DNA from 3 places in the Pseudomonas sp. ASL7 genome. Region 2 is predicted to be linked to each of the others. Evidence: predicted binding sites of a transcription regulator. Region 2 holds the regulator's gene; each other region holds the start of a gene.
What was found. Region 2 encodes sigma-54, which starts transcription at its own class of promoters, with help from an activator protein. Its sites were predicted from a motif close to ANTGGCATNNANNTTGCTNT; they were not measured.
Positions count from the first base shown of each region.

Region 1: AC1MDT_RS00475 (flagellar basal body rod protein FlgF) is a predicted target of sigma-54. The motif match lies at 4,583-4,602, and genes of this name have one in related genera.
Region 3: glnA (glutamate--ammonia ligase) is a predicted target of sigma-54. The motif match lies at 5,692-5,711, and genes of this name have one in related genera.

Region 1 covers NZ_CM155279.1:97,317-107,343, forward strand. Annotated here, with positions in the region: gene AC1MDT_RS00455 (amino acid aminotransferase) at 1-1,097, opposite strand, end outside; gene AC1MDT_RS00460 (4a-hydroxytetrahydrobiopterin dehydratase) at 1,097-1,453, opposite strand; gene phhA (phenylalanine 4-monooxygenase) at 1,558-2,349, opposite strand; gene AC1MDT_RS00470 (sigma-54-dependent transcriptional regulator) at 2,732-4,297, shown strand; gene AC1MDT_RS00475 (flagellar basal body rod protein FlgF) at 4,657-5,397, shown strand; gene flgG (flagellar basal-body rod protein FlgG) at 5,443-6,228, shown strand; gene flgH (flagellar basal body L-ring protein FlgH) at 6,280-6,975, shown strand; gene AC1MDT_RS00490 (flagellar basal body P-ring protein FlgI) at 7,162-8,271, shown strand; gene flgJ (flagellar assembly peptidoglycan hydrolase FlgJ) at 8,282-9,595, shown strand; gene flgK (flagellar hook-associated protein FlgK) at 9,619-10,027, shown strand, end outside.
Region 2 covers NZ_CM155279.1:5,654,230-5,664,256, reverse strand. Annotated here, with positions in the region: gene AC1MDT_RS26105 (KpsF/GutQ family sugar-phosphate isomerase) at 1-183, shown strand, start outside; gene AC1MDT_RS26100 (KdsC family phosphatase) at 183-707, shown strand; gene lptC (LPS export ABC transporter periplasmic protein LptC) at 715-1,287, shown strand; gene lptA (lipopolysaccharide transport periplasmic protein LptA) at 1,274-1,822, shown strand; gene lptB (LPS export ABC transporter ATP-binding protein) at 1,822-2,547, shown strand; gene AC1MDT_RS26080 (RNA polymerase factor sigma-54) at 2,732-4,225, shown strand; gene hpf (ribosome hibernation-promoting factor, HPF/YfiA family) at 4,301-4,609, shown strand; gene ptsN (PTS IIA-like nitrogen regulatory protein PtsN) at 4,622-5,086, shown strand; gene rapZ (RNase adapter RapZ) at 5,089-5,946, shown strand; gene AC1MDT_RS26060 (HPr family phosphocarrier protein) at 5,962-6,234, shown strand; gene pmbA (metalloprotease PmbA) at 6,363-7,709, opposite strand; gene yjgA (ribosome biogenesis factor YjgA) at 7,818-8,342, shown strand; gene tldD (metalloprotease TldD) at 8,391-9,833, opposite strand; gene AC1MDT_RS26040 (carbon-nitrogen hydrolase family protein) at 9,852-10,027, opposite strand, start outside.
Region 3 covers NZ_CM155279.1:5,055,893-5,065,919, forward strand. Annotated here, with positions in the region: gene ntrC (nitrogen regulation protein NR(I)) at 21-1,457, opposite strand; gene glnL (nitrogen regulation protein NR(II)) at 1,454-2,539, opposite strand; partial or broken gene AC1MDT_RS23520 (DUF4124 domain-containing protein) at 2,772-3,387, opposite strand; gene AC1MDT_RS23525 (DUF4124 domain-containing protein) at 3,384-3,893, opposite strand; gene glnA (glutamate--ammonia ligase) at 4,189-5,595, opposite strand; gene thiI (tRNA uracil 4-sulfurtransferase ThiI) at 5,926-7,380, shown strand; gene typA (translational GTPase TypA) at 7,520-9,340, shown strand; gene AC1MDT_RS23545 (YkgJ family cysteine cluster protein) at 9,586-10,026, opposite strand.

The sequences.
Region 1 (10,027 bases), 770 kb from region 2:
CTGTGATGATCACGCAGCTGCTTGACCTGCTCCGGCGTCAAGCCAGTGTAGGAAAACATCCCGCGTTGCACGCCAATGTGCGCAAAGCGCCCGCGCAAACCGTGAGGCTCAAGGGCTTCCACCAAGCCACTGCGCAGTTGGGCGATGCGCAAGCGCATGGCTTCCACTTCATCCGCCCAGAGGCTTTTCAGCTGCGGATCGCCCAGGATGGTCGCTACCACGGCAGCCCCATGGTCCGGTGGCGTCGACCACAGATTGCGCGCAATGTTGGCCAGTTGACTGCGGATATCCACCAGTTTGTCGGCGGTTTTCGCGCAGACAATCAGCGCGCCAGTGCGGTCCCGGTACAGCCCGAAGTTCTTCGAGCAGGAGCTGGTGATCAACACTTCCGGCAGTTCGGCGGCGAACAGCCGGGTCGACCAGGCGTCCTGTTCCAGACCGTCACCGAAGCCCTGATAAGCGAAGTCGATCAGCGGCAGCAGATCACGGCGACGTACCACCTCCAGCACTCGGCGCCAGTCGTCATGGGACAGATCGAAACCGGTCGGGTTATGACAGCAGGCGTGCAGCAGCACCACATCGCCCGTTGGCACTTCATTGAGCACCGCCAGCATCGCGTCGACGTCGAGACGGTTGTCGCTGCCGACATACGGGTAATGACTGACCTTGACCCCGGCTGCCGCGAAGATGGTTTCGTGAATCGGCCAGGTCGGGTTGCTCAGCCACACGCCGCGGCCGGGCAGGCATTGCGCGATGAAATCCGCGCTCAAGCGCAGCGCGCCAGTGCCGCCTGGGGTTTGGGTGGCGCCGGCGCGTTGTTCGGTAATCAGCGTCGAATCGGCGCCCAGCACCAGCTCATTGATGACCTTGCCGAACGCCGGTTCGCCGTGACCGCCAATGTAGGTTTTGGTGGTCTGACGATCCACCAGGCGCGCCTCGGCGAGTTTCACCGCTTGAGGAATCGGTGTCAGGCCTTGGGCGTCTTTGTAGACGCCCACGCCGAGGTCAAACTTGCGCGGGTTTGGGTCCTGCGCATAGGCCTCCATCAGACCGAGGATCGGGTCGCCGGGCACCCGGCCGATGGCGTCGAAATGCATTATTTGCGGCCCTCGGCATCCTTGGCCACTTCGTCAGTGCGCGCGGCCATGATGAAGTCGTTGCGGTGCAGGCCCTTGATGGAGTGGCTCCACCAGGTCACGGTAACTTTGCCCCACTCAGTCAGCAGGCCAGGGTGATGACCTTCGGCCTCGGAGATTTCACCGACGGCGTTGGTGAACGCCAGGGCGTGTTTGAAGTTTTTGAACAGGAAAATTTTTTCCAGCTGCATCACGCCGTCGCGAACTTCGATGTTCCAGTCGGGGATCTGCTTGATCAGTACCGGCAGTTCTTCGTCGCTGACTTGAGGGGCGCCGGCCTGGCAGGCTTCGCAGTGGGCTTGGTTCAATGTGGACATGATGTATTCCTGAAATCGAATGATTGAAAATCGGCCGTCAGAGTCACCACGCTAAAGCAAAGCGTCGGTTCCGGACAGACTCACTTGATCGTAAAAGTCGCGGATCACGCAGCTTTTGGTTTTGGCGGAAATTTGGGTGTGTGCAACCCCAGCTGCATACCTTGTTTGACCATGCCCATGATGTCTTCGTGCGCCAGGTCGAACAGACGCTTGAGGTTCGGCAAGACAAAGTAAAGCGGTTGCAGGATGTCGATGCGGTAGGGCGTACGCATGCATTCCAGCGGATCGAAGGGCTGGTGTTCCGGTTCGTCCGACAAGCAATAAACGGTTTCTTTCGGTGAGGACAAGATACCTCCACCGTAAATGCGCTGGCCTTGCGGGGTATCCACCAGGCCGAATTCGATGGTCATCCAGTACAGGCGCGCCAGGTACACGCGTTCTTCCTTGGAAGCCTGCAGGCCAAGTTTGCCGTAGGTGTGGGTGAATTCGGCAAACCAGGGATTGGTCAGCAACGGACAGTGGCCAAAGATCTCGTGGAAAATGTCCGGCTCTTGCAGGTAATCCAGCTCTTCGCGGGTACGAATAAACGTCGCCACAGGAAACTGCTTATTGGCGAGCAATTCAAAAAAGGTCTGGAAGGGAATCAGTGCCGGGACTCGGGCAACTTGCCAGCCGGTGGTTTCACCGAGGACTTTGTTGATTTCACCGAGTTGCGGAATGCGGTCGTGGGGCAGACCGAGTTTTTCGATACCGTCCAGGTACTCCTGGCACGCACGCCCTTCGATCACTTTCAGTTGGCGAGTGATCAGCGTGTTCCACACCGCGTGTTCTTCGGCGGGGTAGTCGATAAAACCTTGCGCATCGGGCTCGCGAGCCACGTATTGCGTCTGCTTCATGCTGCTCTCCTGCTAGGGGATTTCATTCTTGTTATGTCCTGCTATGGACCTAGAAATACCTCAAGCATGGCGGGGTTGCAGCAGGTGTTCCTCATTGCGCGTAGGAAAAATCTTCGCTTTTCGTAAAGTTATCGTTACGGTTCGTCGGTTGTCGCGTAGGTGTTGGGATTTTCGGGTTTGAAAACGCCCATCGCTGTCACATAATCTTGACGACTAACTGAGCGCTTCAGCAGAAAAATATCCTGTGGGAGCGAGCCTGCTCGCGAAAGGGTCGGCACATCCAGCATTGATGTATCAGGCAGACCGCTTTCGCGAGCAGGCTCGCTCCCACGGGTTTCGTGTCTGGCATTAACCTTACTCACCGTTTTTTCGGGCCTTTTATATGCGTATCAAAGTCCACTGCCAGAACCGCATCGGCATCCTGCGCGACATTCTCAACTTGCTGGTGGAGTACGGGATCAACGTTGCTCGCGGCGAAGTAGGGGGCGAGCAGGGCAACGCGATTTACCTGCATTGCCCGAACCTGATCAACATTCAGTTTCAGGCGCTGCGTCCGAAGTTCGAAGCCATTGCGGGCGTTTTTGGCGTCAAGCGCGTAGGGCTTATGCCCAGTGAACGTCGGCACATGGAGCTCAATGCCCTGCTCGGCGCATTGGAGTTCCCGGTGCTATCGATCGACATGGGCGGTTCCATCGTCGCGGCTAACCGCGCGGCGGCGCAGTTGCTCGGCGTGCGAGTGGACGAGGTGCCGGGGATTCCGATGTCGCGGTACGCCGAGGATTTCGACCTGCCGGAGTTGGTGCGTGCCAATAAATCGCGGATCAACGGGTTGCGGGTCAAGGTCAAGGGTGACGTGTTTCTCGCCGATATCGCGCCGCTGCAGTCGGAGCATGACGACAGCGAGGCCATGGCCGGCGCGGTCCTGACGCTGCACCGTGCCGACCGGGTAGGGGAGCGCATCTATAACGTGCGCAAGCAGGAACTGCGCGGGTTCGACAGCATTTTTCAAAGCTCTAAAGTGATGGCCGCCGTGGTGCGCGAAGCCCGACGCATGGCGCCACTGGATGCGCCGCTATTGATAGAAGGTGAAACCGGTACCGGCAAAGAGTTGCTGGCGCGGGCCTGCCACCTGGCCAGTCCGCGCGGGCAGTCGCCGTTGATGGCGCTTAATTGCGCCGGCTTGCCGGAATCCATGGCCGAGACCGAGTTGTTTGGCTACGGCCCCGGCGCCTTCGAAGGGGCGCGGGCCGAGGGCAAGCTCGGGCTGCTGGAGCTGACGGCCGGCGGTACGCTATTTCTCGATGGCGTTGGGGAAATGAGCCCGCGCTTGCAGGTAAAACTGCTGCGCTTCCTGCAGGACGGATGCTTCCGTCGCGTGGGCAGTGATGAAGAGGTTTATCTGGATGTTCGAGTGATCTGCGCAACGCAGGTCGATCTTTCCGAGTTGTGCGCGCGCGGGGAGTTTCGCCAGGATTTGTATCACCGCTTGAACGTGCTGTCGTTGCACATTCCGCCATTGCGTGAATGCCTCGACGGTTTGACACCGCTGGTGGAGCACTTCCTCGACCAGGCCAGTCGGCAGATCGGTTGTCCGCTGCCAAAACTGGCGCCGGCGGCGATGGAGCGGCTCAGTCACTACCACTGGCCGGGCAACGTACGGCAGCTGGAAAACGTACTGTTCCAGGCGGTTTCCCTGTGCGACGGCGGGACTGTCAAGGCGGAGCATATTCGTTTGCCGGACTACGGCGTGCGTCAGCCGCTTGGCGATTTTTCGCTCGAGGGCGGGCTGGACGCGATCGTCGGGCGGTTCGAGAAGGCGGTGTTGGAGCGCTTGTATTCGGAGCACCCCAGCAGTCGCCAATTGGGTAAGCGGTTGGGGGTTTCACATACCACCATTGCCAACAAGTTGCGCGAATATGCAGTCGGCAAAGAACCCGGCACCCCATAGCCTGTAGCAGCTGCCGAGCACCGCGAGGCTGCGTTCGGCTGCGCAGCAGTCGTGGATTCAGGTGCCGCGATTCTTCCGGTAAACCACATGTACTGGATTCACGACTGCTGCGCAGCCGAACGCAGCCTCGCAGGCTCGGCAGCTGCTACGGGGTGTGAGGTCGAAAGGCCGACACTTGCCGTTACCGGCATAACACCGCCGGTTTTTCGTCTTTGACACAATCCGCAATTCCGTCCTGAGCGCAGTAAGTCCTTTGTTTGCCGGGCCCCGTGCCGCCAAAAAAAAGTTGGTCTGCAAATTGCTTGTGGCTGAGCAGTACAGCAGTGGGCGGCAAACGTCCGGCATGCAGAGGAAAGAGTGTGGACAAGTACCTTTATGTGGCAATGACCGGCGCCAGCCAGAATGCACTGGCGCAGAAGGCACATGCCAACAACCTCGCGAACATCTCCACTAACGGCTTCCAGAAAGACCTGGAGCAGGCGCGTTCGATGCCGGTGTTTGGTGACAGCTTTCCGGCGCGTGCGTTTGCCATGTCCGAACGTCCAGCCACCGACTTCTCCCCGGGCGCCTTGGTGCAAACCGGTCGTGACCTTGATGTCGCCGTTCAAGGCAGTGGCTGGCTGGCGGTGCAGAACCCCGACGGCGGCGAAAGCTACGTGCGCACCGGCAGCCTTAACGTTGACGCCCTGGGCGTGTTGCGCGCCGGCAACGGCATGCCGGTCATGGGCAACAGCGGTCCGATTGCCGTGCCGCCCGAGCAGAAAATCGAAGTGGGTCAGGATGGCTCCATCAGCATTCGGGCGATGGGCGAAGGCCCGGGTGTCATCGCCGAGGTTGATCGCATCAAGCTGGTCAATCCAGACATCAAGAACATGACCAAGAGCCTGGACGGCACGATCAAAACCGCGGACGGCAAGCCGGCACCGGCCGATGCCAACGTCCAGCTGGTGTCGGGTTTCCTTGAGTCGAGCAACGTCAACGCCGTTGAAGAGATGACCTCGGTGTTGGCCTTGTCCAAGCAATTCGAGCTGCACATCAAGATGATGAATACCGCCAAAGAAGACGACCAGGCCATGGCTCGGGTCTTGCAGAACAGCTAATTATCAGAACGTCGCGCCGTAAAAACGGCGCACGAGGAGAATCGAATGCTTCCGGCTCTATGGGTTGCCAAAACAGGTCTGTCCGCCCAGGACACCAACCTGACGACTATTTCCAACAACCTGGCAAACGTCTCGACCACGGGTTTCAAGCGTGACCGTGCCGAGTTCCAGGACTTGTTGTACCAGATCAAACGTCAGCCAGGCGCCCAGTCGACTCAGGACAGCTCACTGCCGTCGGGCCTGCAATTGGGTACCGGTGTGCGGATTGTCGGGACTCAGAAAAACTTCACCGCCGGTAGTCTGCAAACCACCGATCAACCGCTGGACATGGCGGTCGATGGTAATGGCTTCTTCCAGATTCTGCAGCCTGATGGCACTACCGCCTACACCCGTGACGGGACTTTCCACCTGAGCTCCACGGGCCAGATCGTCACTGCCAACGGCTTCCCCCTGGAGCCGGCTCTCGTGATTCCGAACAATGCCCAGTCCTTCACGGTCGGTCGTGACGGTACGGTATCGATCACCATCCCTGGCAACGCGACCGCGCAAGTGATCGGCAACCTGCAAACCGCCGACTTCATCAACCCGGCCGGCCTGCAGGCCGCGGGTAACAACATGTTCCTGGAAACCGCCGCCAGCGGCGCGCCGCAAATTGGCACGCCGGGTCTGAACGGTTTTGGTTCCACGCTGCAGAACACCCTGGAAACGTCCAACGTCAGCACGGTCGAAGAGATGGTCAACATGATCACCACTCAACGCGCTTACGAGATGAACTCCAAGGTGATCTCAACTGCCGACCAGATGCTCTCGTTCGTAACGCAAAATCTGTAATCAAGTCTATGAGGTGGCATGGCGCCGCCTGCAACACCGTGAGGTAGGGTCATGCATCGCTTTGTATCTGTTCTGGCACTGAGTGGAGTCGTCACGCTGGCGGGTTGTGTCCCTCCGACGCCCAAGCCCAATGACCCTTACTACGCCCCGGTGTTGCCGCGAACGCCGTTGCCGGCTGGCGCGAACAATGGCTCGATCTACCAGGCCGGTTTCGAACAGAACCTGTATGGCGACCGCAAGGCGTTCCGGGTCGGTGACATCATCACCATTACCCTGAACGAGAAGATCCAGGCCAGCAAGAACGCCAACTCCCAGATCGACAAGACCAGCAAGACCAGCATTGGCCTGACCTCGTTGTTCGGAAGTACGCCCAACGTAAACAACCCGGTCGGCAGCGGCGACCTGACCCTGAATGCCGCCTACAATGGCGACCGCGCGACCAAGGGCGACAGCCAGGCCGGGCAGAGTAACAGTCTCATTGGCTCGATCACCGTGACCGTGGCGGACGTGTTGCCCAACGGCATCATCGCCGTGCGCGGCGAGAAGTGGATGACCCTCAATACGGGTGACGAACTGGTACGCATTGCCGGCCTGGTTCGGGCCGATGACATCGCCACCGATAATACGGTTTCGTCGACGCGCATTGCCGATGCTCGCATCACCTACTCGGGCACCGGTTCGTTTGCCGATGCGAGTCAGCCAGGCTGGTTCGACCGTTTCTTCCTCAGCCCGCTGTTCCCTTTCTAAGTGGGGAGGCGGGTCATCTCTTATTTCCTGGGCTGCGCCGGGTCTGCTTTTACGCAGGGTAAGGCGCGAGGAGTGCAGTTTGGTTGTTCCAAATAAACGACGAGTAACGCGGCCCTGCGTAAAAGCAGGCCCGGCCCTCCGGGTTGTGCCTGAGCGCAGCCCAGGAAATAAGAGATGACCCGCCCCATGTTGACTTTCAAACACCTGATGGTGGCTGCGTTTCTGATGTCCGCAGCCTTCGGCGCTCAAGCCGAGCGGCTGAAGGATATCGCCAGTATTTCCGGCGTGCGTTCCAACCAATTGATCGGTTACGGCCTGGTGGTCGGGCTTAACGGTTCCGGTGACCAGACGACGCAGACACCGTTCACCCTGCAAACCTTCAACAACATGCTCTCGCAGTTCGGCATCAAGGTGCCGCCGGGTTCGGGCAACGTGCAGTTGAAGAACGTTGCGGCGGTGTCGATCAGTGCCGATTTGCCGGCGTTCGCCAAGCCGGGTCAGCAAATCGACATCACCGTATCGTCCATCGGTAACTCCAAGAGCCTGCGCGGTGGCACCTTGTTGCTGACGCCGCTCAAAGGTATCGACGGCAACGTCTATGCGGTCGCCCAAGGCAATCTGGTGGTCGGCGGCTTCGATGCTGAAGGTCGCGACGGTTCGAAGATTACCGTCAACGTTCCGTCGGCCGGTCGTATTCCGGGCGGTGCCTCGGTGGAGCGCGCGGTGCCGAGCGGTTTCAATCAGGGCAACAGCCTGACCCTGAATCTCAACCGTTCTGACTTCACTACCGCCAAGCGCATCGTCGACAAGATCAACAACATGCTCGGCCCTGGTGTGGCTCAGGCCATTGACGGTGGTTCGGTCCGAGTCTCGGCGCCGCTCGATCCGAACCAGCGTGTCGAGTACCTGTCGATGTTGGAAAATCTCGAGGTCGATCCGGGGCAGGCGGTGGCCAAGGTCATCATCAACTCGCGGACCGGCACTATCGTGATCGGTCAGAACGTCAAGGTTTCGCCGGCCGCCGTCACTCACGGCAGCCTGACCGTGACCATCACCGAAGACCCGATCGTCAGCCAGCCGGGGCCCTTGTCCAATGGCACGACGGCTGTTGTGCCACGCTCCCGGGTCAATGCTCAGCAGGAAGCCAAGCCCATGTTCAAGTTTGGCCCGGGCACCACGCTGGACGAGATTGTCCGTGCGGTGAATCAGGTCGGCGCAGCGCCGGGTGACTTGATGGCGATCCTCGAAGCACTGAAGCAGGCGGGTGCCCTGCAAGCTGACCTGATCGTGATCTGATATGGCGAATATGGATTTTCACAAGAGTGGGTTGGTCAGCAGCAGCGATTCGGGTTCGTATTCGGACCTGAACCGGCTTAACCAGCTCAAGGTCGGTGACAAGAACAGCGATTCGAACATGCGCAAAGTGGCGCAGGAATTCGAATCGCTGTTCCTCGGTGAGATGCTCAAGTCGATGCGTTCGGCCACCGAAGCGCTGGGCAAGGACAATCCGCTCAACACGCCGGCGGCCAAGCAGTACCAGGAAATGTACGACCAGCAACTGGCGGTTTCCATGTCTCGTCAGGGGCATGGTATCGGTCTGGCCGACGTACTGATGCGCCAGATGTCGAAAAACAAACCGCTGGCTCCGGGCGAGGCGGCGGCGATGTCTGCTGCCAAGCAGGAGGCGGCGAAAGCGGCGGTGACAACGCCGGTGGCTGCCGGCACGGTGGGTACCAATGGACCCCTGTCGAGACTGAGCGGCGAGCGCCCGCTATGGGCTTCGCGGTCGGTCAAGGCGCCGCAGTCATTAGCCGATCACCGTAATGACGTGGCGATGCTCAACCAGCGTCGTCTGGCGTTGCCGCCGAAACTCGCGGACCGCTTGCTCGCCGGTCTGGTGCCATCGGCATCGACGACCGCTACGGCTGCTACGACCACAGCCGCAGCCGCAGCGACGGCACTCAACGAAGTCCGATTGCCTCAGGGCGCCAAGACCGCTTCCGATCCCCTGTTCAATGGCGATTGGCTGGCCTCGCAAACGGATTCGGCAACGGGCGGGGGTATGCAGGTTTATGGTCGTGCCATGGTTCAAATACCACTGTCACCGGCGAAGAAAGCCTTCAGCTCTGCCGACGAATTCGTCAATACCATGATGCCGTTGGCCAAAGAAGCCGCCGACCGCATTGGCGTCGATCCGCGTTATCTGGTGGCCCAGGCGGCCCTGGAAACCGGTTGGGGCAAGTCGGTCATGCGCGCCCAGGATGGCAGCAGCAGTCACAACCTGTTCGGCATCAAGGCCGGCAGCAGTTGGGAGGGCGGTTCGGCGCGGGCAATCACCAGCGAATTCAGGAATGGCGCGATGGTCAAGGAGACGGCCGAGTTCCGTTCCTATGACTCTTACAAGGACAGCTTCCATGACCTGGTGACGTTGTTGCAAAGCAACAATCGCTATCAAGATGTGCTGAAGTCGGCCGATAACCCAGAACAGTTTGTACGTGAGTTGCAAAAGGCCGGGTATGCCACCGACCCGGGCTACGCCAGCAAGATTTCGCAGATTGCCAAACAGATGAAGAGTTACCAGGACTACGCTGCGGCGGGCTCTTCCACGACGCCTTTATAGGCATAAGGTATAAGGTCTGAACCATGAGTTTGCTCAATATCGGGATGTCTGGGCTGAATGCGGCCTCATCGTCTTTGTCGGTGACCGGCAACAACATTGCCAACGTTGATACGGCCGGCTATTCGCGCCAGCAAACCGTGCAGACCACCAGTCCCTCCCAGCAGTACGGCAACGTGTTCATCGGGTCCGGCACGACCCTGGCGGATGTGCGCCGGGTGTACAACGCCTACCTCGACTCCCAGCTGCAGACCGCGACTTCGCTCAATAGCCAGGCGACCGCTTATGCGGGGCAGGCGACCCCGCTCGACTCGACGCTGTCCGACGCCAATTCCGGTTTGACCGGTGTGCTGCAAGGCTTCTTCACCTCAATGCAGGGCGTGACGTCGTCGTCGACTGATAGTACGTCCCGTCAGTCAGTGCTGACCGGCGCCC
Region 2 (10,027 bases):
AGCGCAACGATTGACCAGGTCATGACCGCCCACGGCAAGACTGCTCGTGCAGAGATGCTTGCCGCCGAGGCACTGAAAATCATGGAAGACCACAAAATCAACGCACTGGTCGTGGTCGACAACGAAGATCGCCCGGTCGGCGCCTTGAACATGCACGATTTGCTGCGCGCAGGAGTAATGTAATGAGCCAGGATCTGCTACAACGCGGCAAACACATCAAACTGGCGGTGTTCGACGTCGACGGCGTACTGACTGACGGGCGCCTGTACTTCCTTGAAGACGGCAGCGAATTCAAGACGTTCAACACCCTCGATGGCCAAGGCATCAAGATGTTGATGGCTGCTGGCGTGCAGACCGCTATCATTAGCGGTCGCAAGACCCCGGTAGTCGAGCGGCGAGCGAAGAACCTCGGCATTCCCCACCTGTATCAGGGCCGCGAAGACAAACTGGTGGTGCTCGACGAACTGCTGGCCCAACTCAACCTGAGCTACGAACAAGTCGCCTACCTCGGCGATGACCTGCCAGACCTGCCGGTCATTCGCCGCGTCGGCCTGGGCATGGCGGTGGCCAATGCCGCCACCTTTGTACGCGAACACGCCCACGGCATCACCCAGGCCCGTGGCGGTGAGGGTGCCGCTCGCGAATTCTGCGAATTGATCCTGCGCGCCCAGGGCCGCCTCGATGCGGCCAACGCTGCGTACCTGTGAGCCAACTATGCTGAGCAAGAAATTTCGCAACACCCTGGTGTTCAGTTGCATCGCAGCGATCTTTGCGGCGGCCGGCTACTGGAACATCAGTCCGGAACGTTTCCTCGACAAGCCGGTGGAAAAGGTCGATGAAAGCGCGATCGACTACTACGCGACCAATGCCCACAGCTTGCAGTACCTGCCGGACGGCAAGCTGCAATACGAAATGACGTCCGACAAGGTCGAACACCTGAAAGCAACCGAGGTGACGTTGCTGACCAACCCCGACTTGAACATGTTCCGTGGCACCGAGTTCCCGTGGCACGTCCAGAGCGAGCGCGGCGAAGTCAATCCCGACGGCACTCAGGTCGAACTGATTGATTCGGTGCGCATCACGCGTTTCGACGAGAAAAACCGCAAGACCCTGATTACCAGCACCCGCATGACAGTGTTCCCGCAACAGCAATATGCGCAGACCGAGCAACCCGTTAGAATCGACGGCTTTGACGGTGTATCGACTGGCAAGGGAATGAAAGCCTATTTGAAAGAAAGCAGGATACACCTGCTATCGAACGTAAGAGGACAGTATGAGGCTCGTTAAAACTCTCCCTATTTTGCTCTGTCTGAGCGCAGCACTGGGAAGCGTGAGCGCCTGGGCCCTGCCGAACGACCAAGAGCAGCCTATCCGCGTTCAGGCCGACGATGCCCAACTGGATGACAAGAATGGCGTTGCCACCTATAAAGGTGACGTGATCATTACCCAGGGCTCGATGAAGGTTACCGGCAACACCGTGACCATCACCCGCACGCCCACTGGCGACATCGACGTGGTGACGTCAGTGGGCAACCTCGCCTACTTCGAGCAACTGCAAACCCAGGGCGACCCCAAGCCCGTTCAGGGTTGGGGTGTGACCATCCAGTACCACGCCTCGCAAAACCGTGTCGTGCTGATCGATAAGGCAAAAGTTATCGACAAGGACAACAACGTCACCCAAGGCGAGAAAATCGTCTACGACACAGTCAAGAAGCTTGCCAGCGCCGGTCGCGCCACAGGTAGCAAGGTCACCGAGGTGCGTCCGCGCATCGACATGGTGATCCAGCCGAAGCCGAAAACCGACGAGAAAAAGGCCCCATAATGGCAACTCTGAAAGCTCAGCATCTGGCCAAGAGTTACAAGAGCCGCCAGGTCGTGCGTGACGTCAGCCTGTCCATCGACAGCGGTCAGATCGTCGGCCTGCTGGGCCCCAACGGCGCCGGCAAGACCACCTGTTTCTACATGATCGTTGGCTTGGTACAGGCCGATCAGGGGCGCGTACTGATCGACGATCTGGACGTCAGCCACCAGCCCATGCACGGTCGTGCCAAGGCGGGTATCGGCTATCTTCCGCAAGAAGCGTCGATCTTCCGCAAACTCTCGGTTGCCGACAACATCATGGCCATCCTCGAGACCCGCAAGGAACTCGACAAGGCCGGGCGCCGCAAGGAACTGGAAAGCCTGCTGCAGGAATTCCACATCAGCCACATCCGCGATAGCCTCGGCATGAGCCTGTCGGGCGGCGAACGCCGCCGCGTGGAAATCGCCCGGGCACTGGCCACCAGCCCGAAATTCATCCTTCTCGACGAACCCTTCGCCGGCGTGGATCCGATTTCGGTGGGCGATATCAAGCAGATCATCTACCACCTCAAGGCCAAAGGCATTGGCGTGCTGATCACCGATCACAACGTGCGCGAAACCCTTGATATCTGCGAAACCGCCTACATCGTCAACGATGGCCAGCTGATCGCCGAAGGTGACTCCGCCACCATCCTGGCCAACGACCTGGTCAAGGAAGTGTATCTGGGCCATGAGTTCCGCCTGTAAGCACTGAGGTGTCTGGCTAGTCGGCAGAGCGCTTGTCTCGATAAAAAATCAATATTTTTTTATTGTTACAGCGCTCTAGGCAAAGGCTGCAGTTTCGGGCATATAATTTGCTTATGTTTGGCGCTCCGGCGCCCTGTAGTGGATGGCGCATGTGCGCCGGCGAATAAGGTGTTAAGCCCCTGCCATGAAACCATCGCTAGTCTTGAGAATGGGCCAGCAGCTGACGATGACACCGCAGCTGCAACAGGCCATCCGCCTGCTCCAATTGTCGACCCTGGACCTGCAACAGGAAATCCAGGAGGCCCTGGAGTCCAATCCGATGCTCGAACGCCAGGAAGAAGGCGACGACTTCGATAATGCCGACCCTTTGGCCGATAAAGCCGAACAGCAACCCAACGCCGATGTTTCGGAACCCTCCTACCAGGAAACTGCCCCGACGGTGGACAACCTCGAGGAAGGTGACTGGAACGAGCGCATCCCCAACGAACTGCCCGTCGATACCGCATGGGAAGACGTTTACCAGACCAGCGCCAGCAGCCTGCCAAGCAACGATGACGACGAGTGGGATTTCACCACCCGCACATCAGCCGGCGAAAGCCTGCAGAGCCACTTGCTGTGGCAATTGAATCTGGCACCGATGTCCGACACCGATCGCCTGATTGGCGTCACCCTGATCGACTGCATCAATAATCAGGGCTACCTGGACGAAACGCTCGAGGAAATCCTCGAAGCCTTCGATCCGGAGCTGGACATCGAACTGGACGAAATCGAAGCCGTCCTGCACCGCATCCAGCAATTCGAACCTGCTGGCATCGGCGCCCGCAACCTGGGTGAATGCCTGCTGCTGCAACTGCGCCAGTTGCCGGCGAAGACGCCTTGGCTGGCCGAGGCCAAGCGCCTGGTCACCGACTACATCGACCTGCTCGGCAGCCGCGACTACAGCCAGCTGATGCGTCGCATGAAGCTCAAGGAAGATGAACTGCGCCAGGTCATCGAACTGGTTCAGAGCCTCAACCCGCGCCCAGGCTCTCAGATCGAGTCCAGTGAAGCCGAATACGTCGTTCCCGACGTGATCGTGCGCAAGGACAACGAGCGCTGGCTGGTGGAACTGAATCAGGAGTCCGTGCCACGCTTGCGGGTCAACGCCCAATACGCCGGTTTCGTGCGCCGCGCCGACACCAGCGCCGACAACACCTTCATGCGCAATCAGTTGCAAGAGGCCCGCTGGTTTATCAAGAGCCTGCAGAGCCGCAACGAAACGCTGATGAAAGTTGCCACCCAGATCGTCGAGCATCAGCGCGGCTTTCTGGAGTACGGCGACGAAGCCATGAAACCGCTGGTCCTGCATGACATCGCCGAAGCAGTGGGCATGCACGAATCGACGATTTCACGGGTGACCACGCAAAAGTTCATGCATACCCCACGGGGCATCTATGAACTGAAATACTTTTTCTCCAGCCACGTCAGCACTTCCGAAGGCGGTGAATGCTCGTCCACAGCGATCCGCGCGATCATCAAAAAACTGGTTGCCGCGGAAAATCAGAAAAAGCCGTTGAGTGACAGCAAGATCGCTGGTTTACTGGAGGCACAAGGCATTCAGGTGGCCCGCCGCACCGTCGCCAAGTACCGCGAATCCCTTGGGATCGCGCCTTCGAGCGAACGCAAGCGGTTGATGTAAGGGCCACGCCACAGCGTTCCAGTGGCAGGCATTTCTGCCTGCCGCTTTATGCACTGGCAACGAAGGAGAAGCTGTATGCAAGTCAATATCAGTGGACACCAACTGGAAGTGACCGAACCTCTTCGCACCTACATCAGCGAAAAACTTGAACGACTGGAGCGACATTTCGACAAGATCACCAACGTGCAGGTCACGATGACGGTCGAAAAGCTGAAGCAGAAAATTGAAGCCACGCTGCATATTCCCGGCAGTGAAGTAGTCGCCAACGCCGAGCATGACGACATGTATGCGGCGATCGACTCACTCACCGACAAGCTGGATCGCCAACTCAAAAAGCATAAGGAAAAGACCCAGAGCCAGCTCCAAGGCGCTACCGGTCGTTAACACTCCCAACCCATGATCCGACTTGAAAGCATCCTGACCCCCGGCCGTTCCCTCGTGAACGTGCCGGGCGGCAGCAAAAAGAAAGCCCTCGAGCAAATTGCCAACCTTATCCACCGCGAAGTGCCGGATCTGGCGATGCAGGATGTCTTCGACAGTCTGGTCGCCCGTGAAAAACTCGGCTCTACCGGTTTTGGCAACGGCATCGCTATTCCCCACTGCCGCCTCAAGGGTTGCGGCGCACCCATCAGTGCCTTGATGCACCTGGATGCCCCTATCGATTTCGACGCCATCGACGGCGCCCCGGTTGACCTGCTGTTCGTTTTGTTGGTCCCGGAAGCCGCCACCGATGCGCACCTGGAGCTACTGCGCCAGATCGCCAGCATGCTCGATCGCAAGGAAGTGCGCGAAAAACTGCGCGGCGCCTCGAGCAATGAAGCCTTGTATCAGGTTGTCCTGAACGAGCAAAACGGTCAGTAATCATGCGCTTGATCATCGTCAGCGGCCGTTCCGGCTCAGGTAAAAGTACCGCACTCGATGTTCTCGAGGACAGCGGCTACTACTGCATCGACAATCTGCCCGCCGGCCTGCTGCCGGAGTTGGCTGAACGTGCACTGATTCACACAGAACTGGTACAACCACTGGTTGCCGTATCCATCGATGCGCGTAACTTGCCAAGCCATCTGTCGCGGTTTCCCGAACTGCTGGAAGAAGTCCGCAGCCGGCATATCCAGTGTGATGTCTTGTACCTGGATGCCGACGATGAAACCTTGCTCAAACGGTTCTCGGAAACCCGCCGTCGTCACCCACTGAGCAGCGCCAATCGCTCGTTGGCCGAAGCGATCAACGACGAAACCAACTTGCTCGGGCCGATCGCCGACCTTGCCGACCTCAAGGTAAACACCACCAACCTGAACCTGTATCAGCTGCGCGATACCATCAAGCTGCGCCTGCTGAACCAACCAGAACCCGGTACTGCGTTTTTGGTGGAGTCATTCGGGTTCAAGCGTGGGATGCCAGTGGATGCCGACCTCGTGTTCGACGTGCGTTGCCTGCCCAATCCCTACTGGAAGCCGGAGCTGCGCGATCAGTCCGGGCTTGATCAATCGGTTGCCGAGTACCTGGCAGCACAGCCGGATGTCGAAGAGATGTTCCAGGACATTTCCACTTATCTGCTCAAGTGGCTGCCACGTTTTGCCGCCAGCAACCGCGCGTATGTCACCATTGCCATCGGCTGTACCGGCGGGCATCACCGGTCCGTCTACCTGACCGAGCGCCTTGGCCAGCTGCTACAAAAAAACCTGAAGAACGTCCAGGTCCGCCACCGCGACCTCAGCTAAAGGATTCACACCGCGATGCCTGCTCTGGAAATTGAAATCATCAACAAACTGGGCTTGCATGCCCGCGCTTCCGCAAAATTCGTTGGTGTGGCGGGCCAGTTCCCATGCCAGATCAGAGCCGGACGTACGCCTGAATCCATGGTCGATGGGAAAAGCATCATGGCCATGATGATGCTGGCCGCCGGCAAAGGCACCAAAATCCATCTGAGCACGGAAGGTGAGCAGGAAGAGGAAGCACTCAAAGCGCTGGTGGCGTTGATCAACAACTTCTTCGACGAAGGCGAGTAAGTACCCTCTGCGCTGACTGAAAGGCCGCCTTCGCAAGCAAGCCCGTGCCTGCAAGGGGTCTATGTAATGTGCATAAAAAAGGCGCGTCACCCCATTGGATGACGCGCCTTTTTATATTGCGGTAAGCGTCAGCTACCCGCCACTGTCATGCGCTCGATCAACACCGAGCCGGTGCGGATGTTGCTGCGCAATTCCAGGTCATTACCCACCGCAATGATCTGCTTGAACATGTCGCGCATGTTGCCGGCAATGGTCACTTCCTGGACCGCGAACTGGATTTCGCCGTTCTCGACCCAGTAACCCGCCGCGCCACGGGAATAATCGCCGGTGACCATGTTCAGGCCCTGGCCCATCAGTTCGGTAACCAGCAAACCGCGCCCCATGCGACGCAGCAAGGCGGCTTGGTCTTCATCGCCATGGGTAACAAACAGGTTGTGTACGCCACCAGCGTTTGCAGTGCTCGGCATGCCAAGCTTGCGACCGGAATAGGTACCAAGGATATAGGACACCAACTCACCCTTTTCGACGAACGGTTTGGCGTACGTCGCCAGACCATCGCCATCGAACGCCGAACTGCCCATGGCGCGCATCAAGTGCGGACGCTCATCGATGGTCAGCCATTCCGGAAACAGCTTCTGCCCCAGAGTGCCCTCAAGGAACGACGATTTTCGATACAGACTGCCGCCAGAGATCGCCGAGAGGAAACTGCCAAACAAACCGCCGGCCAGCTCCGCCGAAAACAGCACCGGCACTTCACAGGTGGGCACCGGACGTGCGCCCAGACGGCTCGCCGCCCGTTGCGCGGCACGCTGGCCGATGCTCACCGGATCGGCCAACAAGTTGCCCTGACGGTTTACGTCATACCAGTAATCGCGTTGCATCTGCCCGTCGGCTTCAGCAATCATCACGCAGCTGAGGCTGTGACGGGTCGACGCGTAACCGCCGATAAAACCGTGACTGTTACCGTAAACGCGACAGCCCTGATGGGTGCTGAGCGTGGTGCCGTCAGCATTTTTGATCCGGCTGTCGGTGGCGAACGCCGCCGCTTCACACGCCAGAGCCTGCTCGATGGCTTGTTCCGGAGTGATGTCCCATTGGTGAAACAGGTCGAAATCCTGTAGATCCTTGGCCATCAGTGCGGAGTCTGCCAGGCCCGACGCTTCATCTTCAGACGTGTGCCTGGCGATGGCCAGCGCGGCGGCGACGGTTTCGCGAATCGCCTCCGGGCCGCTGGCCGACGTGCTGGCCGACCCTTTGCGCTGACCGACATACAAGGTGATGCCAAAGCCCTGATCACGGTTGAATTCGACGGTTTCGACTTCACGCTGACGCACCGAGGTCGACAGGCCCTGCTCCAGAGACACCGCCACTTCGCAGGCGCTGGCACCCTGGCGTTTGGCTTCAGCGATGATTTGCTCGACTTGTTCTTGCAGTGCCGGCAACGCTTGTGGGCCGACGCTTTCAACTGCACTCATGCTGTTCTCCACTCAAATTCTGCTTTCGGTAAAGGTCATCGAGCGACCGGGCCGGACAAGCGGCCCCCGACTGGTTATCATGGCGGCGTTTCTTTGCGGACGGCCACCATGGTTGATTCTTACGACGACTCCCTCGATACGGGAGAAAAAAGCAAATCCCAGGTTAAACGCGAGCTACATGCTCTGGTTGACCTCGGCGAGCGCCTGACAACACTCAAGCCTGACTTGCTGGCAAAACTGCCATTGACCGACGCTTTGCGCCGGGCTCTGGCCGATGCTTCCAAGCACACCGCGAATATCGCGCGTAAACGGCACCTCATGTTCATCGGCAAACTGATGCGCGATCAGGACACTGACGCCATTCTCACGCTGCTCGATCAACTCGATGCTTCCACTCGGCAGTACAACGAACGTTTCCACGGCCTGGAACGCTGGCGCGATCGCTTGATCGCAGGCGACGATGCCGTCCTGGAAAAATTCGTTGTCGACTACCCGGAGGCCGATCGTCAGCAATTGCGCTCCCTGATTCGTCAGGCCCAGCACGAACTGGCGACCAACAAGCCACCGGCATCGAGCCGTAAAATCTTCAAGTACATCCGTGAGCTGGACGAGACTCAACGCGGTCTGCGTTAAATCTCGAGTCGGGTGAGCCGCCAAGCGGTTCACCCGAAGCTCCATTCCTTATGATCCCGTACCACCCACGGTGATCGCATCAATTTTCAGGGTTGGCTGGCCGACACCGACCGGCACCGATTGCCCATCCTTGCCACACGTCCCCACACCACTGTCCAGCGCCAGATCGTTACCGACCATCGACACCTTGCTCATGGCTTCCGGCCCGTTGCCGATCAACGTCGCGCCTTTGACCGGGGCTGTAATCTTGCCGTCTTCGATCAAATACGCCTCGCTGGTGGAGAACACGAACTTGCCGCTGGTAATGTCCACCTGACCGCCGCCGAGGTTGGCGCAGTAGATGCCGCGTTTTACCGAGGCGATGATTTCCGCCGGATCACTTTCGCCCGCGAGCATGTAGGTGTTGGTCATGCGCGGCATTGGCAGGTGCGCGTAGGACTCGCGACGACCGTTACCGGTGCGGGCCACGCCCATCAGGCGTGCATTGAGCTTGTCCTGCATGTAGCCTTTGAGCACGCCGTTTTCGATCAGCGTAGTGCACTCGGTCGGAGTACCTTCGTCATCGACGCTCAGCGAGCCACGGCGTCCGGCGAGGGTGCCGTCATCGACGATGGTGCAGAGCCTGGACGCAACCATCTCGCCCATCCGTCCGCTGTAGGCCGAACTGCCCTTGCGGTTGAAATCGCCTTCCAGACCGTGGCCAACCGCTTCGTGCAACAGCACGCCCGACCAGCCGGACCCTAACACCACCGGCAGCGTACCGGCTGGCGCAGGAATGGCTTCGAGGTTGACCAGCGCCTGACGCAACGCTTCACGGGCGTAACCCATGGCACGGTCGTCGCTGAGGAAATAACGATAATCGGTACGACCGCCGCCGCCATGACCACCGCGTTCACGGCGACCGTTCTGCTCAACGATCACGCTGACATTGAAACGTACCAGCGGCCGCACATCGGCTGCCAGGCCGCCATCGGTAGACGCAACAAGGATGCGTTCCCAGACGCCAGCCATGCTCACGGTGACTTGCTGGATTCGCGGGTCAAGGGCCCGCGTCGCCACGTCGATACGCTTGAGCAGCTCGACTTTCTCGGCGCGCGTCATAACCTCCAACGGATTATCCGGCCCATACAACTGCGCAACATCCTGCGTGGTGAACGCCTGCACGGTGCCGTTTTGACCGGCCCGCGAGATCGAACGCGCCGCGCGAGCCGCTGCACCCAGGGCTTCGAGCGTGATCGCATTGCTGTAGGCAAAACCGGTTTTTTCACCCGATTGCGCCCGCACGCCGACACCTTGGTCGAGGTTGAAACTGCCTTCCTTGACGATGCCGTCTTCCAGCGCCCAGGATTCAGAAATCTGCCCCTGGAAATACAGATCGGCGGCATCGATGCCCGGGCCGGCCAGATCACCGAGCACACCTTGCAGGCTCTCGATCGTTACGCCGCCGGGCGCCAGGAGGTGTTCACTGACTGAGGACAACAACTCGCTCATATGCTTTACGCCTTAAATTCATCGTTCTGAGGCAGGTCGCTGTGCGCCCTGCGAGAAAAAGCGCCGGTGACTGGACACCGGCATCCGCGCCCTGATCGACGCCTGTTCGCTGCTATCGCGTTCGGCCAGCAGCACGGCCTCGCCTTGATCCTGTTGTGCCAGCACACGCCCCCACGGGTCAATGATCGCGGCAT
Region 3 (10,027 bases), 600 kb from region 2:
CAGCGAAGAACCAAGGCTACTTAGCCCTCATCCCCCTCATCATCGTCCCCACCATCAACCTTCATGCCCAATTCCTTGATCTTGCGAGTGAGGGTATTTCGCCCCCAGCCTAGCAAGACAGCGGCATCTCGGCGGCGACCGGCGGTATGTTTAAGGGCGGTTTCGATCATGATCCGTTCGAAGGCGGGTACGGCGCTGTCGAGCAGGCTCGATTGGCCACGTGCCAGGGCCTGATCGGCCCATTGGCGCAGCGCTTGCTCCCAGTTGGTCACCGGCGCCGAATCCTGCGGCAGGCTCAGCAGCTCTGGCGGCAAGTCGCTGATGTGCACTTCACGACCCGAAGCCATCACCGTGATCCAGCGGCAGGTGTTCTCCAGCTGACGTACGTTGCCGCCCCACGGCAGGTTCTTCAGGTATTCCTCAGTCTCGCTTTTCAGCAGCTTTGGCTCGACCGCCAGTTCCTGCGCGGCGCGGCTGAGGAAGTGCTTGGCCAGGGTCGGGATGTCTTCGCGACGGTCGGACAGGCGTGGGATGTGGATGCGGATGACATTCAGGCGATGGAACAAGTCTTCGCGGAATTTCCCGGCCTGCACCAAGGTTTCCAGGTTCTGGTGAGTCGCGGCAATGATGCGCACATCGACTTTCACCGGCACATGGCCGCCAACCCGGTAGAACTCGCCGTCCGCCAGCACCCGCAGCAAACGGGTTTGGGTGTCCGCCGGCATGTCGCCGATTTCGTCGAGGAACAACGTGCCGCCGTCTGCCTGTTCAAAGCGACCGCGACGCAGGTTGGCGGCGCCAGTGAACGCGCCTTTTTCATGGCCGAATAGTTCGGACTCCATCAGGTCTTTCGGGATGGCCGCCATGTTCAACGCAATGAACGGCGACGACGCGCGAGGGCTGTGACGGTGCAGGGCGTGAGCGACCAGCTCTTTACCGGTCCCGGATTCGCCATTGATCAGCACGGTGATGTTGGAGTGGCTCAAGCGCCCGATGGCGCGAAACACTTCCTGCATCGCGGGTGCTTCACCGATGATTTCCGGGGTGCGGGTCAGCGTTGGGGCGACTTCCAGGCCTTGCTGTTCCTGAGCGTGCTGGTTGGCGCGCTTGACCAGCGACACCGCTTCATCGACATCGAACGGTTTGGGCAGGTATTCAAATGCGCCGCCCTGATAGGACGCGACAGCGCTGTCCAGATCCGAGTGAGCGGTCATGATGATGACCGGCAGCCGTGGGTGCTGTTCGCGAATCCGCGCCAGTAGGTCCAGACCGCTGGCGCCCGGCATACGGATGTCAGAGATGATCACGTCTGGCTGCTGGCGCGCCAGGCGACTCATCACGCCATCGGCGCTGTCGAAGCTTTGCGTGGTCATGCCTTCTTGTTGCAAGGCTTTTTCCAGGACCCAACGGATAGAACGGTCGTCATCGACGATCCACACGGTTTCACTACGGCTCATGTCGATGTGGCTCCTTGTTCCAGTGGCAGAAAGATCGAGAAGGTGGTGTGGCCTGGGTGGCTGTCACATTCGATCAAACCCTGGTGCTGGCTGATGATGTTCTGGGTAATGGCCAGGCCCAGCCCGGTACCGTCCGGGCGACCGCTGACCATGGGAAAGAAGATGGTTTCCTGCAGTTCCGCAGGAATGCCCGGACCGTTGTCGATGATCTCGATCTTGGTCACCAGGCGATGGCGCACGTGGCCAATGGTGAACTGGCGCAAGGCGCGGGTGCGCAAACTGATGCGGCCAAGGCGCAGCTCGTTCTGGCTGCTGATCGCCTGCATCGCGTTACGCACGATGTTCAGGACCGCTTGAATCATTTGCTCGCGGTCGATCAATACATCGGGAATGCTCGGGTCGTAGTCGCGCACCAATGTGATGCAACCCTGGCTTTCGGCCTCCACCAGATGGCAGACGCGCTCCAGCACTTCGTGAACATTGCACATGGCCAGCGACGGCAACTTGTTGGAACCGAGCATGCGATCCACCAGATTGCGCAGGCGGTCGGCTTCTTCAATGATGACATTGGTGTAGTCGCGCAGGTTTTCATCCGGCAGCTCGCGCGCCAGCAGTTGTGCGGCACCGCGAATCCCGCCGAGCGGATTCTTGATTTCATGAGCAAGACCGCGAACCAGCATCTTGCTGGTTTCCTGTTTCGACAACTGCGCCTCTTCCTTGGTGATCCGCAGCAAGCGGTCCCGAGGGTGGACTTCCAGCAGTAGCATGGTCGCGCCGTTGGCCAGGATGGGCGTTACCGCATAGTCGACGGTCAGCGTCTGGCCGGTGAGTGCGGTGAGCATGGCTTCGCGTTTGGTAAACGGATGGGCCTGCTCCACTGCCTGGCGCAAGGAATTCAGCGCCTCAGCGGATTCGGTGAACAACTCGCTGATGAACTGCCCATGGCTACGCTGACCGCTGATGGCCAGAAGCATCTCCGCCGCCGGGTTCATGTACTCGAGGCGCAGTTCGGCATCGAGCAAAATGGTTGCGGTGGTCAGGTTGTCGAGTAGCAAGCGGTGTAGTGCGTCGCTAATGGTCATCAGGACCTCTTTTGGAGCGGAGCGTGCGCAAAAAAAACGCGCTGATACAAGGAAAATGCAAAAACCAAACCAAGGCTCCGAAAAGAAGCGTTTAAGGCCTGAAACGGGCGTTTGACGCTCGTTTGCGTGGCGTTCTGCCAGCTTTTACGGGTACTTTCGAACCAAAATGGGTTGGTATGTGGGAACGGTGCAGCTTATTGCACCAATATAGAGCGCAAACCTGAACGAGGTTAAAAAAACGCAGGGAGGGTTTTTTAATCTTTGGGTTTGTCTTTGAGAGGGCATTCCGGCCGTTGGCCGTCATCGCCGAGGGTGCAGGGTTTGACCTGGCGTTTCTGCGCGAGGGATATGCGCAGCATGTGAAAAGGCTGATTGGCGGTGTGTTCGACGGTGCGGTCCTGTTCGTCGAGGATTTCCACGGACAGGTGATGGCTGCCTCGGTCGATATTGCTCAGGGCGAACACCGGGCTTGGGCCAGGATCTGCAGTCGGTTGGCCGTCGAGCAACAAGCGGTAACGATGCCCGCGTTGCAGGCCTGGTTCGCTGGTGACGCTGACGATCAACTCGCCGGCGTTACTGCGAACTGTGGCGTCGGGCGCTGGCACCAACACGCTCAGCAGGTCGTAGTGGAACAGTGGTTTTGTTTCAGTTTTTTTCCCGGCAATTTCCGGCGGTACACCGCTCGGGTTGGCGGGCATGCGATTGCCGGGGGGCGTCGGCACACGCTTGGCGTTGCCGGCGCCGGGTTGGTCGGTAAAGACTCGGTTGCCCTGGGCATCAACGTAAGTGAAGACTTCGGCGATGGCGGGCACGGTGATGAAGCACACGAGCAGCGGCCACAGCCTCATGGCTTATGCACCCGTTGTACGGTGAAGGTCACGGTCGGACTCTGCTGGACGATGTTTTCCCCGTCGATCACCTGTACCGCGAGGCTGTGTTCACCACGATCAATGTCGACCAGCTGCAGGATCGGCACGTTACTCGGCTGACCGTAAGGTTGATCGTCCAGCAATAGCCTGAATAAGTGCGGGCCTTGCAGGCGGGGTTTGATCAGTACGTTGACGGTGAAGGTGCCGTTGTTGGCGCGCAGGGCTCCGCTGGTGGGCAAGTTGCTCGGCTCCAGTAGCTCGTAGGCTTTTGAAGGCTGTTCGCTGCTGCTGGCATCGGTGGGTGGCGCAGGAGAGGGCTGGCGTTCAATGCTATTGAGCGGCGGCAACTCGACCGGTTGTGCCTTCACCCCGTCAGGTGGTTGATCGCTGTAGGCCATGCTGCCTTCGGCGTCGGTGTACTTATAAATCTGCGCCGCGGCGGGCAGGGCGATGAACAGCCACATCAATAGACAACCACGACCCATAAAATCAACCGGAAGCGAGAGCGTTGGGTTGCAGCATAGGTCAGGGAGGAGGGTTAGCCCAAGGCGTTAACATTTGGGCATGATTTACTGATCTCTATCTGGCACCGCTGTCCCTGTGGGAGCGAGCTTGCTCGCGATGGCGGTGGATCAGCCGACATCCATGTTGAATGAGCAAATGCTATCGCGAGCAAGCTCGCTCCCACAGTGTTTTTGCCAGTCTCTAAATCGGGCGCATAAAAAAGGCCTCCCGAAGGAGGCCTCTTTTTGTCACGCCGCTTGCGCAGGCGCTACCGGATTAGCAGCTGTAGTACAGCTCGTATTCCAGTGGGTGTACGAAGGTGCGTACTTTGATTTCTTCTTCGCTTTTCAGGGCGATGTAAGCGTCGATGAAGTCGTCGCTGAAAACGCCGCCTTTGGTCAGGAACGCACGACCTTTGTCCAGCTCTTCCAGGGCTTCTTTCAGGCTGCCGCAAACTTGTGGGATCTCTTTCGCCTCTTCAGGCGGCAGGTCGTACAGGTTTTTGTCAGCTGCATCGCCAGGGTGGGTCTTGTTCTGGATGCCGTCCAGGCCGGCCATTACCAGGGCAGCGAAGGCCAGGTACGGGTTGGCTGCCGGATCCGGGAAGCGGGCTTCGATACGGCGAGCGCGAGGGCTGGACACGTAAGGAATACGGATCGAAGCGGAACGGTTACGAGCCGAGTAGGCCAGCATTACCGGTGCTTCGAAACCTGGGACCAGACGCTTGTAGGAGTTGGTCGACGGGTTGGTGAAGCCGTTCAGGGCCTTACCGTGCTTGATGATGCCGCCGATGAAGAACAGGGCGGTGTCGGACAGGCCGGCATAGCCTTCGCCAGCGAAGGTGTTCTTGCCATCTTTAGCGATGGACAGGTGAACGTGCATACCCGAACCGTTGTCGCCGTACAGAGGCTTAGGCATGAAGGTCGCGGTGCGGCCGTATGCATCAGCAACGTTGTGTACGCAGTACTTCAGAGTCTGTACTTCGTCAGCCTTGGCTACCAGGGTGTTGAACTTCACACCGATTTCGTTCTGGCCGGCAGTGGCCACTTCGTGGTGGTGAACTTCGATGACCAGGCCCATTTCTTCCATGGCGTTGCACATGGAAGTACGGATTTCGTGGTCGTGGTCGAACGGCGGAACAGGGAAGTAGCCGCCTTTGACGCCTGGACGGTGGCCACGGTTGCCGCCTTCCACGTCCTGGTCGGACATCCACGAACCTTGTTCGGAGTAGATTTTGAACATCGAGCCGGAGATGTCGGACTTGAACTTCACTTCGTCGAAGATGAAGAATTCTGGCTCTGGACCTACGAATACGGTGTCGCCGATACCGGTCGACTTCAGGTATTCCTCGGCACGCTTGGCGATCGCACGTGGGTCACGGTCGTAGCCTTGCATGGTCGAAGGCTCGATCACGTCGCAAACCAGAATCAGGGTTGGCTCTTCGGTGAACGGGTCGAGGACGGCAGTGCTGTCGTCCGGCATCAGGATCATGTCGGAGGCTTCAATGCCTTTCCAGCCAGCAATGGAGGAACCGTCGAACATTTTGCCTTCTTCGAAGAAAGCGTCATCCAGCGCGTCGCGAGCCGGCATGGTCACGTGGTGCTGAGTGCCTTTGGTGTCAGTGAAGCGCAGATCAATCCACTTGACGTCATGATCTTTGATGAGTTGAACCGACTTCGACATAGTGTCCTCCGGGTGGCTTCGGGCTTAGTAGTGGATGCCCTTAGAATGTGGGTGATGCCGGCGCGAATACTCTGCCAAGGCAACCTGCCTCACAAGGGAGCAAATTGCATGCCAGTGCCCCGCCATGGGTTTTCTGCCCCAATATCACGCTTATAAAGGCAGTCGGCGTCTTAAAGCGAGAAATATCGCCCTACAATGTTGCGTTAAATTTCATAAATGACCTGTTTTGGTGCGCGCGAAACCTTCTGCACATTAACTGGTTAAACCTTGAGCAATTTCCGCTATAATCCGCGCCCCCCTTTTTCGGCTGGCCCAGCGCGCGCTGTTTTCATGAAACTAATCGTAAAAGTCTTCCCCGAGATCACCATCAAGAGCCGCCCGGTACGGATGCGTTTCATCCGCCAGTTGGCCAAAAACATCCGCACGGTGCTCCGCGACCTGGACCCGGCCGTGGTGGTGAACGGTGTGTGGGACAATCTCGAGCTGGAAACCCGCGTCAGCGAGCCCAAAGCCCTGAAGGAGATGACCGAGCGCCTGAGCTGCATGCCGGGCATCGCGCATTTTCTGCAGGTCGATGAATACCCGTTGGGTGACTTCGACGACATCGTCGCCAAGTGCAAGCAGCACTTCGGCGATTCGTTGGCCGGGAAGATTTTTTCGGTGCGCTGCAAGCGTGCCGGCAAGCATGAATTCAGCTCGATGGACGTCGAGAAATACGTCGGCAGCCAACTGCGTCGTCAGTGCGGCGCCGCCGGAATCTCGCTCAAAACGCCGGAAATCGAAGTTCGCATCGAAATTCGCGACAAACGGTTGTTCGTGATCCACAGCCAGCACAACAGCATCGGCGGTTATCCGCTGGGCGCCCTGGAACAGACGCTTGTGCTGATGTCCGGCGGCTTCGATTCCACCGTGGCGGCCTACCAGATCATGCGCCGCGGCCTGATGAGCCATTTCTGCTTCTTTAATCTGGGCGGACGTGCCCATGAACTGGGCGTCATGGAAGTCGCGCATTTCATCTGGAAGAAGTACGGCAGCTCCCAACGCGTGTTATTTGTCAGTGTGCCGTTCGAGGAAGTACTGGGAGAAATTCTCGGGAAAGTCGATAACAGTCATATGGGTGTAGTTTTGAAGCGTATGATGTTGCGCGCTGCTTCCCGTATTGCCGATCGACTCGACATCGAGGCGCTGGTCACCGGTGAAGCGATTTCCCAGGTTTCCAGCCAAACGCTGCCGAACCTGTCCGTGATCGACTGCGTGACCGACAAGCTGGTTCTGCGTCCGCTGATCGCCAGTCACAAGCAGGACATCATCGACCTGGCCAACGAAATCGGCACCGCCGACTTCGCGAAGCACATGCCGGAGTACTGCGGGGTCATCTCGGTGAATCCCAAGACCCACGCCAAGCGTCCGCGCGTGGAGCATGAAGAGAAAGAATTCGACATGGCGGTACTCGAGCGTGCGCTTGAGAACGCCAAACTGGTACCGATCGATCGGGTCATCGACGAATTGGGCCAGGATGTGCAGATTGAAGAAGTCAGCGAAGCGCTGGCCGGTCAGATCATCATCGACATCCGTCACCCGGATGCCGCTGAAGACGACCCGCTGAGCCTGGCTGGTATCGAGGTACAAACGATGCCCTTCTATGCATTGAACGCTCGTTTCAAGGAACTGGACCCTACTCGCCAGTACCTGCTGTATTGCGACAAAGGCGTGATGAGTCGCCTGCATGCCCACCATTTGCTCAGTGAGGGGCATGCCAATGTGCGCGTTTATCGACCGAGCTAAGTGCCCGGGGCTGTTTGCCTGTGGCCTGCGTCACCGGCCCCCCGACGCCGCCGTCAAGCTGTAACGGCTTTGCCGGACTCTACTGTTAATCGCTGCCAAGACTTGTCAGCACACCGAATCCTCTGATCGAGATACACAAGTGATCGAAAATCTACGCAACATCGCCATCATTGCTCACGTTGACCATGGTAAAACCACCCTGGTAGACAAACTCTTGCGTCAATCCGGCACCCTGGAGCGCAACGAGCTCAACGACGAGCGCGTGATGGACTCCAACGACCAGGAGAAAGAGCGCGGTATTACCATTCTGGCGAAAAACACCGCCATCAACTGGAACGGCTACCACATCAACATCGTGGACACCCCGGGCCACGCCGACTTCGGCGGCGAAGTTGAACGCGTAATGTCGATGGTTGACTCCGTTCTGCTGCTGGTTGACGCTCAAGACGGCCCTATGCCGCAAACCCGTTTCGTGACCAAGAAGGCTTTCGAAGCCGGCCTGCGTCCAATCGTGGTCATCAACAAGGTTGACCGTCCAGGCGCACGTCCGGACTGGGTTCTGGACCAGATCTTCGACCTGTTCGACAACCTCGGTGCTACCGAAGAACAGCTGGACTTCAAAGTTGTCTACGCCTCGGCCCTGAACGGCATTGCCGGTCTGGATCACACCGACATGGCTGAAGACATGACCCCGCTGTACCAGTCGATCGTCGACAACGTACCAGCACCGAAAGTTGACCGTGACGGCCCGTTCCAGATGCAAATCTCGGCACTGGACTACAACAGCTTCCTGGGTATCATCGGCGTTGGCCGTATCGCTCGTGGTCGCGTCAAGCCGAACACCCAGGTTGTGGCGATCGATGCCGACGGCAAGCGCCGTAACGGCCGTATCCTGAAGCTGATGGGTCACCACGGTCTGCACCGTGTCGACGTTGACGAAGCAGCTGCCGGCGACATCGTCTGCATCAGCGGCTTCGATTCGCTGTTCATCTCCGACACTCTGTGCGACCCACTGAACGTTGAAGCGATGAAGCCGCTGACCGTTGACGAACCAACCGTTTCGATGACCTTCCAGGTTAACGACTCGCCGTTCTGCGGCCGTGAAGGCAAGTTCGTCACCAGCCGTAACATCAAGGAACGTCTGGACAAAGAACTGCTCTACAACGTTGCCCTGCGCGTTGAAGAAGGCGACACCGCCGACAAGTTCAAAGTGTCTGGCCGTGGTGAGCTGCACTTGTCCGTACTGATCGAAACCATGCGTCGCGAAGGCTTCGAAATGGGTGTTGGTCGTCCGGAAGTGATCATCCGCATGGTTGACGGCGTCAAGCACGAACCGTACGAAAACGTGACCATCGACCTGCCGGAAGAATCGCAAGGTTCGATCATGGAACAGATCGGTATCCGTAAAGGCGACCTGACCAACATGGTTCCGGATGGCAAGGGCCGTGTGCGCCTTGAGTACAACATCCCGGCTCGTGGCTTGATCGGTTTCCGTAACGAGTTCCTGACCCTGACCTCCGGTGCAGGCATCCTGACCTCGATCTTCGACCGTTACGACGTGATGAAGTCCGGCGACATGTCCGGCCGTCAGAACGGCGTGCTGGTTTCGGTGGCTACCGGTAAGGCACTGACTTACTCGCTGGAAACCCTGCAAGCTCGCGGCAAACTGTTCCTGGGTCACGGTGAAGACGTGTACGAAGGTCAAATCGTCGGCATCAACAGCCGCGACAACGACCTGGGCGTCAACCCAACCAAAGGCAAGAAGCTCGACAACATGCGTGCTTCGGGTAAAGACGAAACCATCGCTCTGGTTCCGCCTATCCGCTTCACCCTGGAGCAGGCTCTGGAATTCGTTCAAGAAGACGAATTGTGCGAAGTCACTCCTAAGTCCATCCGTCTTCGTAAGAAGATCCTGGGCGAAAGCGAGCGTACCCGCGCTGCCAAGAAGTCCGGTAACTAAGTTATTTAGTTAGCTGGCAAAAAAACGCCCCCGACCGCAAGGTCGGGGGCGTTTTTGTTTGTCTGGCTGTAGCAGCTGCCGAGCTTGCGAGGCTGCGTTCGGCTGCGCAGCAGTCGTAAAATCAAACGTCTCGGTGCATCATTTCGACCTTACTTCCCGGACTGCGACTGCTTCGTCCGAACGCGGCCCGAGCCGAACGCAGCCTCGCTGGGGCTCGACAGCTGCTACGGGGGATTAAGGCGTGTTTAAAATTTATCGAGGGTCCGACGGCTCTCGCTGGTCTCACGCGCCACTTCTTTGGGCTTGTAAGCGCAATACCCCGGCCGTGGGCCGATTTTCGGGTGGTTACGGCAGGTATCCGGGCGCTTTTCATAAATAGTGCACAGACGGCTCTTACGATCCAGGTACAGGCAATCGTTGTTGCTCATGCGCTGGAGGGTGAAGATCTCGGATTTCTGGTTGTAACGTTCGACGATCCCTTCCTTCTGCAAACGCTTGGCGATGTTCTTCGGCGGCTCGCCGCGCTCGAATTCATCGACGATGCCGATACGGATCAGATCCTTGATCTTGACCTCGACCGGCAAGGTGCAGCAGCTGGACACGCAGGAGCCGCACATCGGGGCGGAGTACTTGGCCCAGGTGTCGAGGCGATCGATCTCTGCGGCAGCGATCAGGTTGGGCTTCATC